Regions from separate parts of the Streptomyces sp. NPDC097619 genome, predicted to be linked through region 2. Evidence: riboswitches for the same ligand, from Rfam matches in the RefSeq annotation. Region 2 holds a riboswitch; the other holds the start of a gene.
The links. Region 2 has a riboswitch for S-adenosylmethionine ahead of thrC (threonine synthase). Riboswitches for the same ligand answer to the same signal wherever they lie in the genome.

Region 1 (6,953 bases), on a different contig from region 2:
ACACGCTGGTCCTGGGCGTCTTCGTCCCGCTGGTGATCTTCCCGCTGGTGCTGGCCACGATCGCGGTCTACCCCTTCGTGGAGTCCTGGGTCACCGGCGACAAGCGCGAGCACCACATCCTGGACCGCCCGCGCAACGCCCCGACCCGTACCGCCTTCGGTGTGGCCTGGCTGACCTGGTACGTCATCTTGCTGATCGCCGGTGGAAACGACATGTTCGCGCAGTACTTCCACCTGTCGATCAACGCCATCACCTGGTTCACCCGGATCGGCTTCTTCGTGGGCCCGGTCATCGCGTTCGTCATCACCAAGCGGATCTGCCTGGGTCTCCAGCGCCGCGACCGCGACAAGGTGCTGCACGGCCGCGAGACCGGCATCATCAAGCGGCTCCCGCACGGTGAGTTCGTCGAGGTCCACGAGCCGCTGCCGGCCGCCAAGCTGCACACGCTCACGGCGCACCACCAGTACCAGCCGGCCGAGATCGGCCCCCTGGTCGACGAGAACGGCGTGGAGCGCAAGGTGAACCGCCTGGAGAAGACCCGGGTGAAGCTGAGCAAGGCGTACTACGGTCAGGACAACCAGATTCCGAAGCCCACGGCGGAGGAGTTCAAGGAGATCCAGAGCGGCCACGGCCACCACTGATCCCCGCTGATCGCAGCTTCGGCTGAACCGGCCGGATCCCCTCCGGTCGCAGACTGATCGCCACGGCGAGAGCCCCGTCCACTCGGTGGACGGGGCTCTTTGCCGTCTCCGGGGCTGGATAGGCTGGGGCCCTTACTTTTCGGCTGTGGACCCAGGAGTGGACCATGAACGTTGTGACCCCGGCAGGCGGCGACAGCGTGGCGGACCGGTCCTGGCCGGCCGTTCTCGAAACCCTCGTCGCCGGGCGTGACCTGACCGCGGACGACACCGCCTGGGCCATGGACCGGATCATGCGGGGGGAGGCCACCGACGCCCAGATCGCGGGCTTCGCGGTGGCCCTGCGCGCCAAGGGCGAGACCGTCGAGGAGTACACCGGTCTCGTGCGGACCATGTACGCCTACGCCAATCTGATCGAGGTCCCGGGCCGCACGGTGGACATCGTCGGCACCGGCGGCGACGGCGCGAAGACCGTCAACATCTCCACCATGTCCTCCATCGTGGTGGCGGGCACCGGCGCCAAGGTGGTCAAGCACGGCAACCGCGCCGCCTCCTCCGCGAGCGGGGCCTCCGACGTGCTGGAGAAACTCGGCGTCAACCTGGACCTCACCCCGGCCCGGGTGGCGCAGGTCGCCGAGGAGGCGGGCATCACCTTCTGCTTCGCCGTGAAGTTCCACCCGGCGCTGCGGTACGCCGCCACGGCCCGCAAGGACCTCGGGATCCGCACCCCGCTCAACTTCCTCGGCCCGCTGACGAACCCGGCCCGGGTCCGGGCCCAGGCCACCGGGGTCGCGGACGCCCGGATGGCCCCGATCATGGCCGGGGTGCTCGCCGAACGGGGCTCCTCCGCGCTGGTCTTCCGCGGGGACGACGGCCTGGACGAGCTGACCACGACCGCCACCTCCCGGGTCTGGTGGGTCCGTGACGGGGCCGTGGAGGAGCTCGCCTTCGACCCGCGGGACGTGGGCATCGAGCTGGTGGACGTGTCCGCGCTGCGCGGGGCCGACGCCTCCTACAACGCCGACGTGGCGCGGCGCCTGCTGGCCGGTGAGACCGGCCCGGTCCGTGACGCGGTGCTGCTGAACTCGGCGGCCGCCCTGGTGGCCGTGGACGGCATCGACGGGGCCGAGCCCCGGCTGGGCTCCGGCTCCCTGGAGGAGCGGCTGCGGGCCGGCATCGCCCTGGCGGCCGAGTCGGTGGACTCCGGCTCCGCCCGGGCCGCCCTGGAGCGCTGGGTGGCCGTCAGCAACGCCTGAGCGCCCGGCGCACGGCTTCTCCGTGCGTGCCCTCCGCGCCGAGCCCCGGTCCGCATCGCGGACCGGGGCTTGCGCGTACCGGATCTTGTGGCAGGATGCATGGCAGGTCACGAGTGACAGCGTTGAGGCCCCGGCTTGCTGTCCGGCAACCCTCCGTCCGTGGCGGGGTGCCCCGGGTGATGACCAGGCCGCAGGCAGCGAGGTCTGCGGCAAGCGCGGACCCCTCGAACCACCAGGGGTCCTGGTCCTCGAGGAGCGTTTTCCGTGAGCAAGCGAATGCGATAGGCGCGTAGCGCCCTTTCTTCACCCTCCGCCCGGGCCGGGCTTCCGTGCCCCCCGCCGCGTCGAGGCACCACCCCGTACCGCCGTCCGCCGTTCCGGAGCCCCGGAGCGCCGCGCCGTACGGGTCCGTCGAAGCCATTCCGCACTGCCCCACCGGGAGATTCCGCCATGTCCGCGTACCCGCACGCCGCCGTCACCACCACCCCCGCCGCCTCCGTCCCGGCCCCCGCCTGCTGCGTCGAGGGCGCCGACCCCGCCTGCGCGGCCCACGGCTCCGCCCCGCTGCTGCCCGTCCTCGGCCGGGACGTGACCGTGCCCCTGGTGACCGGTGGCGAGGTGACCTACGCGGCCCTCGACTACGCCGCCAGCGCCCCCGCCCTCCAGCGGGTCTGGGACGACGTGGCCGCCTACGCCCCCTACTACGGCAGCGTGCACCGGGGGGCCGGGTACCTCTCGCAGCTGTCCACGGACCTGTTCGAGCAGAGCCGGGCCACCGTGGCCGAGTTCCTCGACTGCCGCCCCGCCGACCAGGTGGTCTTCACCCGGTCCACCACCGACTCCCTCAACCTGCTGGCGCGGGTGATCCCGGCGGGCTGCGAGGTGTTCGTCTTCGAGACCGAGCACCACGCCTCGCTGCTGCCGTGGCGGGACGCCCGGGTGACGTACCTGAACGCGCCGCGCACCCCGGCCGAGGCGGTGGCCACCCTGGAGCGGGCGCTCGCGGGCCGGGACCCCCAGGGGCCGGCGCTGGTGTGCGTGACCGGGGCCTCGAACGTGACCGGCGAGCTGTGGCCGGTGAAGGAGCTGGCGGCGGCGGCGCACGCGCACGGCGCCCGGATCGTGCTGGACGCGGCCCAGCTGGCCCCGCACCACCCGGTGTCGGTGCGGGAACTGAACGTGGACTGGGTGGCCTTCTCCGGCCACAAGCTGTACGCGCCCTTCGGCTCGGGCGTGCTCGCGGGCCGCGCCGACTGGTTCCAGGACGCCGAGCCCTACCTCGCGGGCGGCGGGGCCTCCCGCAAGGTGGCGCGGCGCGAGGACGGCGGGGTGGAGGTGGAGTGGCACACCACCGCGGCCCGGCACGAGGCCGGCTCCCCGAACGTCATCGGCGTCTACGCCATCGCCTCGGCCTGCCGGGCGCTGAAGGAGGCCGGGTTCGAGGGCCTGGTGGCCCGGGAGCAGGAGCTGGTGGCGCGGGTGCGGGCCGGGCTGGCGGAGGTTCCGGAGGTCAAGGTGCTGTCGCTGTTCGGGGACGAGGCGCCGCGGGTCGGGGTGATCTCGTTCGTGGTGCAGGGCTGGAACAGCTCGCACTTCGCGGCGGCCCTGTCCGCCGAGTACGGCATCGGGGTCCGGGACGGGCTCTTCTGTGCGCACCCGCTGGTGCGCACCCTGCTGGGCAGCGAGCCGCAGGAGCCGGGGGAGTGCGGGGCGCCGGAGGCGGCCCCGGGCGAGCGCTCGCTGAACGCGATCCGCGTCAGCTTCGGCGCGGGTACCCCGGACGAGCACGTGGAGCGGTTCGTGCGGGCCGTCAAGGAGCTGGTGTCGGACGGCGCCCGCTGGCAGTACCGCACCGAGGACGGCCGCTGCGTCCCGGCGGTCTGAGCCGTACGGCCGCGGGGCCGCGGTGGGGGGACGGAACGGCCTGTTCCGTGCCCCCCACCGCGGCCCCGCGCGTGTCCCGGGCCCGATCCGGCGGGATGGCTCAGGCGTCCAGGCCGATGGCGAAGGCCGCTTCCAGGTCGTGCTGGGAGTAGGTGCGGAAGGCCACGTGGGTGTCGGTGGCCTCGACGCCGGGGATCTTGCTGATGCGGCCCGGGATGATGTCGGCGAGGTCGTCGTGGCGGGCCACCCGGACCAGGGCGATGAGGTCGTAGGTGCCGGTGACGGAGTAGACCTCGCTGACGTTCTCCAGGGCCGCGATCGACTCCGCGATCTCGGGGATCCGGTCCACGCTGGTCTTGATCAGGACGAGAGCGGTGATCACGGCGGGTTGTCTCCCTCGGTGGCCGGTACTGGGCTGCTCACTCTAGTCGTACGCCGATAGCACACCCAGGCGTGGCAGAACCCCAGGGTGAAGCCCGACAGGTGGGCCAGGTAGGCCACCCCGGGGCCGCTGCCGGCGCGCTGCGCGGCCAGCCACTGGAGCACGAACCAGAACACCAGCACGATCCAGGCGGGGAAGCGCAGGGGCAGGAAGAAGAGGAACGGGAAGACGCTGGTGACCCGGGCGCGGGGGAAGAGGCACAGGAAGGCGCCGAGGATCCCGGAGATGGCCCCGGAGGCCCCGACCAGGGTGCGGTCGGAGGCGGCGTTGGCGGCGGCGTAGGCCACCAGCGAGAGGTAGCCGCAGACCAGGTAGAAGAGGGTGAAGGGGAGCCGGCCCATGCGTTCCTCGGTCATCACGCCGAAGACGTAGAGGAAGAGCATGTTGCCGAGCAGGTGCAGCCAGCTGCCGTGCACGAAGAGGGCCGTGAGCGGGGTGAGCGCGGTGCGGAGCGAGGGGGTGAACAGCTCGGCGGGGACCACGCCCCAGCGCCGCAGGTAGGCGTCCTGGGCGTCGAGCAGCTCCGGGCCGGTGGTCGTGGGCGCCCCGAAGCCGGAGAGCGGGCTCAGCAGGAAGGCGAGGGAGCAGGCCGCGATGAGCGCGTGGGTGACCACGGGGCCCCGGAACCACCGTGCGGTCATGCTTGCGATCATGGCCAGAGCATGGCGTACGGGGAGGAAGCGGACGGGTTGCCCCGCCGTGTCTCGCATGGAGGACGGGGGCCCGCGCGGCACCCCCCACAGGCCGTAGGGTTACGAGCGGTACTCACGCACCCTGCCTAGGAGAGAGCGACCCGATGACGACGGTTCCCCTGCCGACCGATGCGACGCGCTGGCGCTGCACCCTGTGCGGCAACCTGACGCGGTTCGACGTCACCCGTTCGTCGAAGGTGGTGGAGTACGTCCACCTGGACCTCGCCGGAGCGCCGAAGGTGGAGGAGCGCGAGGTGCTCAGTGAGACCATCGAATCGGTCCGCTGCCGCTGGTGCAACGCGGTGGACCGGATCGAGCTCGTGGACAGGCCGGGCGCGGACTCCTGAGGGAGGCGTGGCCCGGATGGTGGTTCTCTCACGGTAGGGGTGACGGATTGTGGACGCTGCAAGCGGTGGCGACGCCGCGGAGGCGCTCGACCGCCCGCTGCCGGAGGGCGTGCGGCGCCGGGTCGTCGCGTTCGTCTCGGACGCCTTCGGCGGGTTGACGGTCGCGGACCTGCCGGCGCAGCTGCGCCAGTACGCCCGTTTCACGCCGACCCGGCGCGCGAAGTTCGCCGGGAACGCCATGGCCGCGGCCCTGGAGAGCGACGCGGTCTTCCGCGGGCGGATCGGGGAGCGGCTGCGGGAGGCCCAGCCGGAGCTGGCGGCCGCCCTGGAGGCGGGGGCCCCGCCCGCGGCGGCCGATCCCCTGGACGTGGCCGCCGCGGCCTACGTGCTGCGCCCCCCGGGCTGGGTGAAGCTGGTGGCCGCCGCGGGCGAGGAGGTCCAGCGGGCCGACGCCGAGCGGGCGGGCGAGGAGACCCAGCGGGAGCTGGAGCGGCTCCGTGAGGAGCTGGCGCACCTGAAGGAGCAGCAGCGCACGGACGGCGGGCAGCTGCGCCAGGAGCTGGAGGTCGCCCGCAAGGACGCCGAATCGCTTCAGCGCAAGCTGCGCAGCGCCCAGAACGACGTCAAGCGCGGGGAGGCCGCGCTCCGCAAGGCGGCCGTGGAGTCGGACGGGGTGCGCGCCGAGGCCGCGGCCCAGGTGGCGGCGGCCGAGAGCGAGTCGCGGCGGTTGAAGGCCCGGCTGGCGGAGACCGAGTCGGCGTTGGAGGCCAGTCGTCGGGCCGGTCGTGAGGGCCGCAGCATCGAGGACATGCGGGTGCGCCTGCTGTTGGACACCGTCCTGGACGCGGCGCAGGGCCTGCGGCGCGAACTGGCCCTGCCCCCGGTGTCGGTGCGGCCGGCCGACACGGTGGACGCCGTGGAGCCGGGCCGGATGACGCCCAAGGACATCGCGGCGCGGGCCCTGTCGGAGACCGACCCGGCCCTGCTGGACCAGCTGTTGGCGCTGCCGCAGGCCCATCTGGTCGTGGACGGCTACAACGTCACCAAGACCGGTTATCCGACGATGCCGCTGGAGCAGCAGCGGCTGCGGCTGTTGGGCGGGCTCTCCATGCTGGCCGCGCAGACCGGCGCGGAGATGACCTGCGTCTTCGACGGCGCGGAGCTGGCGGCCCCGGTGTTGCTGGCCCCGCCGCGCGGGGTGCGGGTGTTGTTCTCCAAGCCCGGGGTGACGGCCGACGAGCTGATCCGGCAGTTGGTGCGGGCGGAGCCGCCGGGGCGTCCGGTGGTGGTGGCCTCCACCGATCGCGAGGTGGCGGACGGCGTGGCCAAGTCCGGTGCCCGGCCGGTTGCTTCGGCTTTGCTCCTGAAGCGGCTTTCGCGCATCTCTTAACCCCTGGGCGGTATGCCCGTTTTCGTGGAACGGTCCGTCAAGTCGCCGCTACGCGCTGTGGGCTGTTGGTAAAGAAGCGGGAGTCGCCGGGAGTTTTTTCTGATCGGGATTTGAACTGATCACAGGAAGGTCACTAGGGTCTGGGTTCAAACCTTCGTGCGGTTGATCACTCATTCGGGGTGGCGGGCGGAGGTCCGCCGAGTCTTGGGTTCATTCGGGTCCCCGTGTGACCGGGCGTTCGTTCGGCGGCTGAGGAAGAAGGAGCTCGCCCCCGTGGCGTCCCACCGTCGACCCAAGCAGCCGA
Region 2 (6,953 bases):
CGGCGGCACCGGTGGCCTCGTCGCCTTCCAGCTCCAGCTTCTCGAAGACCTGGGTGGCCTGCAGCAGGGCCACGCCACCACCGGCGACGATGCCCTCCTCGACGGCGGCCTTCGCGTTGCGGACGGCGTCCTCGATGCGGTGCTTGCGCTCCTTGAGCTCCACCTCGGTGGCGGCACCGGCCTTGATGACGGCCACGCCGCCCGCGAGCTTCGCCAGGCGCTCCTGGAGCTTCTCGCGGTCGTAGTCCGAGTCGGAGTTCTCGATCTCGGCGCGGATCTGGTTCACGCGACCGGCGACCTGGTCGCTGTCACCGGCACCGTCGACGATGGTGGTCTCGTCCTTGGTGATGACGACCTTGCGGGCGCGGCCCAGCAGGTCGAGGCCCGCGTTCTCCAGCTTGAGGCCGACCTCCTCGGAGATGACGGTGCCACCGGTGAGGATGGCGATGTCGCCGAGCATGGCCTTGCGGCGGTCACCGAAGCCCGGGGCCTTGACGGCCACGGACTTGAAGGTGCCACGGATCTTGTTGACGACCAGGGTCGACAGGGCCTCGCCCTCGACGTCCTCGGCGATGATCAGCAGCGGCTTGCCGGACTGCATGACCTTCTCCAGCAGCGGAAGGAGGTCCTTCACGTTGCTGACCTTGGAGTTGACGATGAGGATGTACGGGTCGTCCAGGGACGCCTCCATACGCTCCATGTCGGTGGCGAAGTACGCCGAGATGTAGCCCTTGTCGAAGCGCATGCCCTCGGTGAGCTCGAGCTCCAGACCGAAGGTCTGCGACTCCTCGACGGTGATGACGCCTTCCTTGCCGACCTTGTCCATGGCCTCGGCGATGAGCTCGCCGATCTGGGTGTCGGCGGCGGAGATGGAGGCCGTGGAAGCGATCTGCTCCTTGGTCTCGACATCCTTCGCCTGCTCCAGCAGGGCGCCGGAGACGGCCTCGACGGCCTTCTCGATGCCGCGCTTGAGGGCCATCGGGTTGGCGCCGGCGGCGACGTTGCGCAGGCCCTCGCGGACCAGCGCCTGCGCCAGGACGGTCGCGGTGGTCGTACCGTCACCGGCGACGTCGTCCGTCTTCTTGGCGACTTCCTTGACCAGCTCGGCGCCGATCTTCTCGTACGGGTCCTCCAGCTCGATCTCCTTGGCGATGGACACACCATCGTTGGTGATCGTGGGGGCGCCCCACTTCTTCTCAAGGACGACGTTGCGACCCTTGGGGCCAAGGGTGACCTTGACGGCGTCGGCGAGCTGGTTCATGCCGCGCTCGAGACCGCGCCGGGCCTCCTCGTCGAACGCGATGATCTTGGCCATGTGAAGTGGTCCTCCCGGACTGGGGTGGATTGCTCCGGACCGTGTCTGGCGCCCGCGACGGACGGCCTGCGCACCTGGCGGTTCCTTGCCCCGCCGGGCCCGCGAGCCTCACCGACTCGATCCTCGTCTTTATCACTCTCACCCGGAGAGTGCTAACGCCAATGATTAGCACTCGACCCACCCGAGTGCAAGCGGCTCTCACGGATGAGCCAAGCGGGGACAGGGATCCGGGCGGGCCGCGACCCGGTCGGGAAGGGTCCGGGCATGCGCGAGGGGCCCGCTCCCTGGTGGGATGCGGGCCCCTCGCGACGTAAGCGTCAGTGGTCGATCGCGCCGAGCTCAGCTGGCGAGCTTGACCATGTCCGCCTGCGGACCCTTCTGGCCCTGCGAGATCTCGAACTCGACTCGCTGACCTTCTTCAAGGGTGCGGTAGCCGTCCATCTGGATCGCGCTGTAGTGGACGAACACGTCCGCACCACCGTCGACCGCGATGAAGCCGTAGCCCTTCTCCGCGTTGAACCACTTGACGGTGCCCTGAGCCATGCCTAACTCCCCTGTTACTGGCCCTTGCGCGGGGCCGCACTCCGCGGTCCCGGGTCAGAACTTGCGCCGGAACGCGTCGACCGCGGCTGAATGTATCTGCACCAACGCGGTCTGCAACAGGTCATTCCGCTGAGAAATCAAGACAGGAAGATATGTCGACAATCGCCGCTTTTTCGGAGGACTCCCGGGCAACTCGGACGGGACAAAACACGCCCAAGACCCATATGCCACAAGCACATTGGCCCGATGTCGCCCCTGACCCGACCCCTACATATGTCCGGGGCACACTCCGGGAGGGGGCGCTACCCCAACCCTACCGCGTCCAACCAAGCAGAATTACCCCCTCCGCTTCTGGCGGAGGGGGTAATCAGGGGTGACGCCCGGAAAAACAGGGGATCCGTTTCGGAATTCAGAATTCCGAACTATCGGTTCCGAATCGGCCCTCCCGGCGGAAGATCTCCGGAACCGGAGCTTCCGACCGGGGTGGACCGATGGATCAGCACATCCGTGGATCGGCGGACCCGGAGATCAACGACCCGGCGGTCAGCAGCCGCCCGCGACCGCGGGGATGATCGAGATGCCGGCACCCTCCGGCGTGGCCGCGTCGAGGCCGCCCTCGAAGCGGACGTCGTCGTCGTTCACGTACACGTTCACGAACCGGCGCAGCTTGCCCTGGTCGTCCAGGACGCGGGCGGCGATGCCCGGGTGGCTCGCCTCCAGGGACTCGATGACCTCGGCGAGGGTGGCGCCCTCGGCGGGGACCTCGGCCTGGCCGCCGGTGTAGGTGCGCAGGATGGTGGGGATGCGGACGGTGACGCTCATGGCGGAACTGCCTTCCGGGTGCGAGGGCGAGGGGATGGTCAGGCGAGGCCGGCGGCGCGGAACGCGTCCAGGCTGGGGCGGATGACGGCGGTCTGGCCGGTGTCCCCGGACACCGCCTCCAGGGTCTTCAGGCCGTCGCCGGTGTTGAGGACCACGGTGGTGAGGGACGGGTCGAGCTGCCCGTTCTCGATGAGCTTCCGGGTGACGCCGACGGTCACGCCGCCCGCGGTCTCGGCGAAGATGCCCTCCGTCCGCGCCAGCAGCTTGATGGCCTCGACCACCTGCGTGTCGTCCACGTCCTCGACGAAGCCGCCGGTGCGGCGGGCGATGTCCAGGACGTACGGGCCGTCGGCCGGGTTGCCGATGGCCAGGGACTTGGCGATGGTGTTCGGCTTCTGCGGGCGGACCACGTCGTGGCCGGCCTTGAAGGCGGTGGAGACCGGGGAGCAGCCCTCGGCCTGGGCGCCGAAGATCTTGTAGGGCTTGTCCTCGACCAGGCCGAGCTTGATCAGCTCCTGGAGGCCCTTGTCGATCTTGGTGAGCTGGGAGCCGGAGGCGATCGGGATGACGAGCTGGTCGGGCAGCTGCCAGCCGAGCTGCTCGCAGATCTCGTAGGCCAGGGTCTTGGAGCCCTCGCCGTAGTAGGGGCGGAGGTTGACGTTGACGAAGCCCCAGCCCTCGCCCAGCGGGTCGCCGATGAGCTCGGAGCAGAAGCGGTTGACGTCGTCGTAGTTGCCCTCGATGCCGACGAGGTCGCCGCCGTAGACGCCGGCCATGACGACCTTGCCCTGCTCCAGGTCGTGCGGGATGAACACGCAGGAGCGGAAGCCGGCGCGGGCCGCGGCGGCGCCGACGGCGCCGGCGAGGTTGCCGGTGGAGGAGCAGGAGAGGGTGGTGAAGCCGAAGGCGCGGGCGGCCTCGACGGCGATGGCGACGACGCGGTCCTTGAAGGAGTGCGTCGGGTTGCCGGAGTCGTCCTTGACGTAGAGCTTGCCGGTGACCCCGAGGGCCTTGGCGAGGTTCCGCGCGTCCACGAGCTTGGTGAAGCCGGGGTTCAGGCTGGGCTTGTCGGCGACGTCCGCGGGGACGGGCAGCAGCGGGGCGTAGCGCCAGATGTTGTTCGGGCCGGACTCGATGCGGGCGCGGAGGGCCTCCGGGTCGCCGAGCGGCAGCTCGTAGGCGACTTCGAGGGGGCCGAAGCATTCGACGCAGGCGAAGATCGGGCCGAGTTCGAAGCGGGTTCCGCACTCGCGACAGGAGAGTCCGGTGGCGGGGCCGAGGTCGGTCCGGGTACGGGTGGCGGTCTGTGCAGCCATGATGGCGAGGCCCTTTCTCCTCATCTTCCCCGTGGCGTACGTCGCCACGAGACGGAATTGGCACCTTCCCTAGCCGGTGGTGGCCTCGCGGGCATGTTGCGGATGCGCGAGATAACCGACTGGAGGGTTGCCGGGGCTTCAACGGGCCGTGTCCCTCTGCCCCTCTGGATGAGCGGTATGGCACCGGCGGAAGCACGTGGGCGCGGCCGGGCGTTTGTGCGCGGAGCGACCCCGACATGCGATGGTCGTCCGCGTTGTTCAAGACTGTAACCGAAGGGCGGGGTGGTTGAGACAGTCGTCCGATCCGCGAGATGGGTCACATTCCTGTCCTCAACACCCGCCCAGACCATGGAAACAACGGAATTCGCGGACCGCCGCGCTCGACGGGGCGGCGCGGACCACGCAGACAGGGAGTGCTGACCGTGCTGGAAGAGGTGGAGCGCTGGCTTGCCCGCCGGTCCTGGTCGGCGGCCGACCGCCCGCTCGCCCGTCTGGCGGCCGCCAAACGGGCCTCGGGCACCACCGTGAGCGTGGTGCTGCCGGCCCTGAACGAGGAGGCGACGGTCGGGGAGATCGTCGCGGTCGTCCGGCGGGAGCTGATGGACGGGCTGCCGGTGCCCCTGGTGGACGAGCTGGTGGTGCTGGACTCGGGATCCACGGACCGGACGGCGGAGGTGGCGGCGAAGGCCGGGGCGCGGGTGGTGCACCGGGACGAGGTGCTGCCGCGTATCCCGGCGGTGCCGGGCAAGGGCGAGGTGCTGTGGCGGTCGCTGCTGGTGACCACGGGGGACGTGGTCTGCTTCGTGGACGCGGACCTGCGGGACTTCGAGGCGGCGTTCGTGTCCGGGATCGTGGGTCCGCTGCTGACCGATCCGGAGGTGCAGTTCGTCAAGGCGATGTACGACCGGCCGCTGGGCAGCGCCCCGGGACAGGGCGGCCGGGTGACGGAGTTGGTGGCGCGACCGCTGCTGAACCTGCACTGGCCGTTGTTGGCCGGGTTCGTGCAGCCGCTGGGCGGGGAGTACGCGGTGCGCCGGTCGCTGCTGGAGCGGCTGCCGTTCCCGGTGGGGTACGGGGTGGAGCTGGGGCTGCTGGTGGACGCCCTGCACACGGTGGGTCTGGACGCGTTGGCGCAGGTGGACGTGGGGGTCCGGGTGCACCGGCACCAGGACGGCCGGGCGTTGGGCCGGATGGCGGCGGCGATCTACCGGACGGCTCAGGTCCGGCTGTCGCGGGGCCATCTGGTGCGGCCCGAGCTGGTGCAGTTCGAGCGGGGCGAGGCGGGTTTCGAGCCGCGGACGTACCCGGTGGACACGGAGGAGCGGCCGCCGATGCGGGAGATCGAGGAGTACCGGGCCCGGCGCGTGGCCTGAGCGGGCGGGGCGGGGGGCTTCGGGCGGCGCGGCGCGGGGCGTCGCGCGGGGGCGTGGCGGGGGACCGGGTGTCCGTGTGACATGGGGCTCGGCGCGTCCGGGGGACGTTTGAGCCCGGGTGGGCCGGGCTAGGTTGGCCGCATGGCTTCCCAGGTGCTCGTCGCAGCGAACCGTGGCCCGCTCTCCTACTCCCTGACCGAGGAGGGAGCCCTCGTCGCCCGGCGCGGCGGGGGCGGACTGGTCTCGGGGCTGTCCGCCGCCCTCGGGGACCGGCCGGACGCGGTGTGGGTGTGCGCGGCCCTGTCGGAGGCGGACCGGGAGGCGGTGCGGCGCGGGGAGTCCGAGCCGGGGGTGCTGATGCTCGACGTGCCCGGGGAGGTCTACGACGCCGCGTACAACGGCATCGCGAACTCCGTGCTGTGGTTCCTCCACCACCACCTGTGGGAGGTGCCGCGGGAGCCGGTCTTCGACGCGGCCTTCCGGGAGCGGTGGGCGGGCTACCGGGCGTACAACCGGGCCTTCGCGGAGGCCCTCGCGGAACGGGCCGCGCCGGGGGCGGCGGTCCTCGTGCAGGACTACCACCTGGCGCTGGTGCCGGGCATGCTCCGCGCACTGCGCCCGGACCTGCGGACGGCCCACTTCACCCACACCCCGTGGGCGGCCCCGGGCGTCTTCGCGATGCTGCCCGCCGACATCGGCCGGGAGCTGTTGGAGGGGATGCTCGGCGCGGACCTGCTCGGTTTCCACACGGAGCGGTGGGCGGCGGACTTCCGGGGGTGCGCGGAGGCCGCCGGGTTCCCGCCCGGGGAGGGGCCGCGGCTCGCGGTGTACCCGCTGGGCGTGGACGGGGAGGAGCTGCGGGAGCTGGCCCACCGGCCGGAGGTCGAGGACCGGCTGGCGCAGCTGCGGGCGGAGACGGAAGGACTGCTGACGGTGGTGCGGGTGGACCGCACCGAGCTGTCGAAGAACATCGTGCGCGGGCTGCTGGCCTACCGGGAGCTGTTGGTGACGCGGCCGGAGTGGCGGGGCCGGGTGGTGCACCTGGCCTCGGCGTACCCGTCGCGGCAGGACCTCGCGGTGTACCGGGAGTACACGGCGGAGGTGGCCCGGGTGGCGGAGGAGATCAACGAGGAGTTCGGCACGGCGGACTGGCGTCCGGTGCTGGTGGCGGTGCAGGACGATTTCGCGCGCTCGCTGGCGGTGTACCGGATGGCGGACGTGGCCCTGGTGAACCCGGTGCGGGACGGCATGAACCTGGTCGCCAAGGAGATCCCCGTGGTGTCGGAGGCCGGTTGCGCGCTGGTGCTCTCGCGGGAGGCGGGGGCGTGGGCGGAGCTGGGTGAGGACGCGATCGGGGTGAACCCGTTCGACGTGTCGGAGACCGCGGGGGCGCTGCACGAGGCCCTGTCGATGGCGGGGGCGGAGCGGGCCGAGCGGACGAAGCGGTTGGCCGTGGCGGGGGTGGGGTGGCCGCCGGTGCGGTGGTTCGAGCGGCAGCTGAGCGATGTGGGTGGGGCGGGGGTCTGAGCCGAGGCTTCCCGGAGGGGTGGGGCTGGGGGTGGTGGTCCCGTCCGTGCTCGGGCG

Region 1: linked by a shared signal. The riboswitch ahead of ABTZ17_RS26865 (aminotransferase class V-fold PLP-dependent enzyme) and the one ahead of thrC (threonine synthase) in region 2 are both predicted to bind S-adenosylmethionine.

What each region holds. Positions count from the first base shown of each region.
Region 1 covers NZ_JBEOSD010000120.1:14,973-21,925, reverse strand. Annotated here, with positions in the region: gene qcrB (cytochrome bc1 complex cytochrome b subunit) at 1-641, shown strand, start outside; gene trpD (anthranilate phosphoribosyltransferase) at 806-1,894, shown strand; SAM riboswitch class IV at 2,000-2,116, shown strand; gene ABTZ17_RS26865 (aminotransferase class V-fold PLP-dependent enzyme) at 2,345-3,778, shown strand; gene ABTZ17_RS26860 (Lrp/AsnC family transcriptional regulator) at 3,879-4,160, opposite strand; gene ABTZ17_RS26855 (rhomboid family intramembrane serine protease) at 4,157-4,861, opposite strand; gene ABTZ17_RS26850 (hypothetical protein) at 5,017-5,259, shown strand; gene ABTZ17_RS26845 (NYN domain-containing protein) at 5,309-6,649, shown strand; gene ABTZ17_RS26840 (C40 family peptidase) at 6,923-6,953, shown strand, end outside.
Region 2 covers NZ_JBEOSD010000007.1:36,954-43,906, reverse strand. Annotated here, with positions in the region: gene groL (chaperonin GroEL) at 1-1,315, opposite strand, end outside; gene ABTZ17_RS03455 (cold-shock protein) at 1,655-1,858, opposite strand; gene ABTZ17_RS03450 (MoaD/ThiS family protein) at 2,402-2,680, opposite strand; gene thrC (threonine synthase) at 2,719-4,020, opposite strand; SAM riboswitch class I at 4,014-4,171, opposite strand; gene ABTZ17_RS03440 (glucosyl-3-phosphoglycerate synthase) at 4,419-5,369, shown strand; gene ABTZ17_RS03435 (alpha,alpha-trehalose-phosphate synthase (UDP-forming)) at 5,511-6,896, shown strand.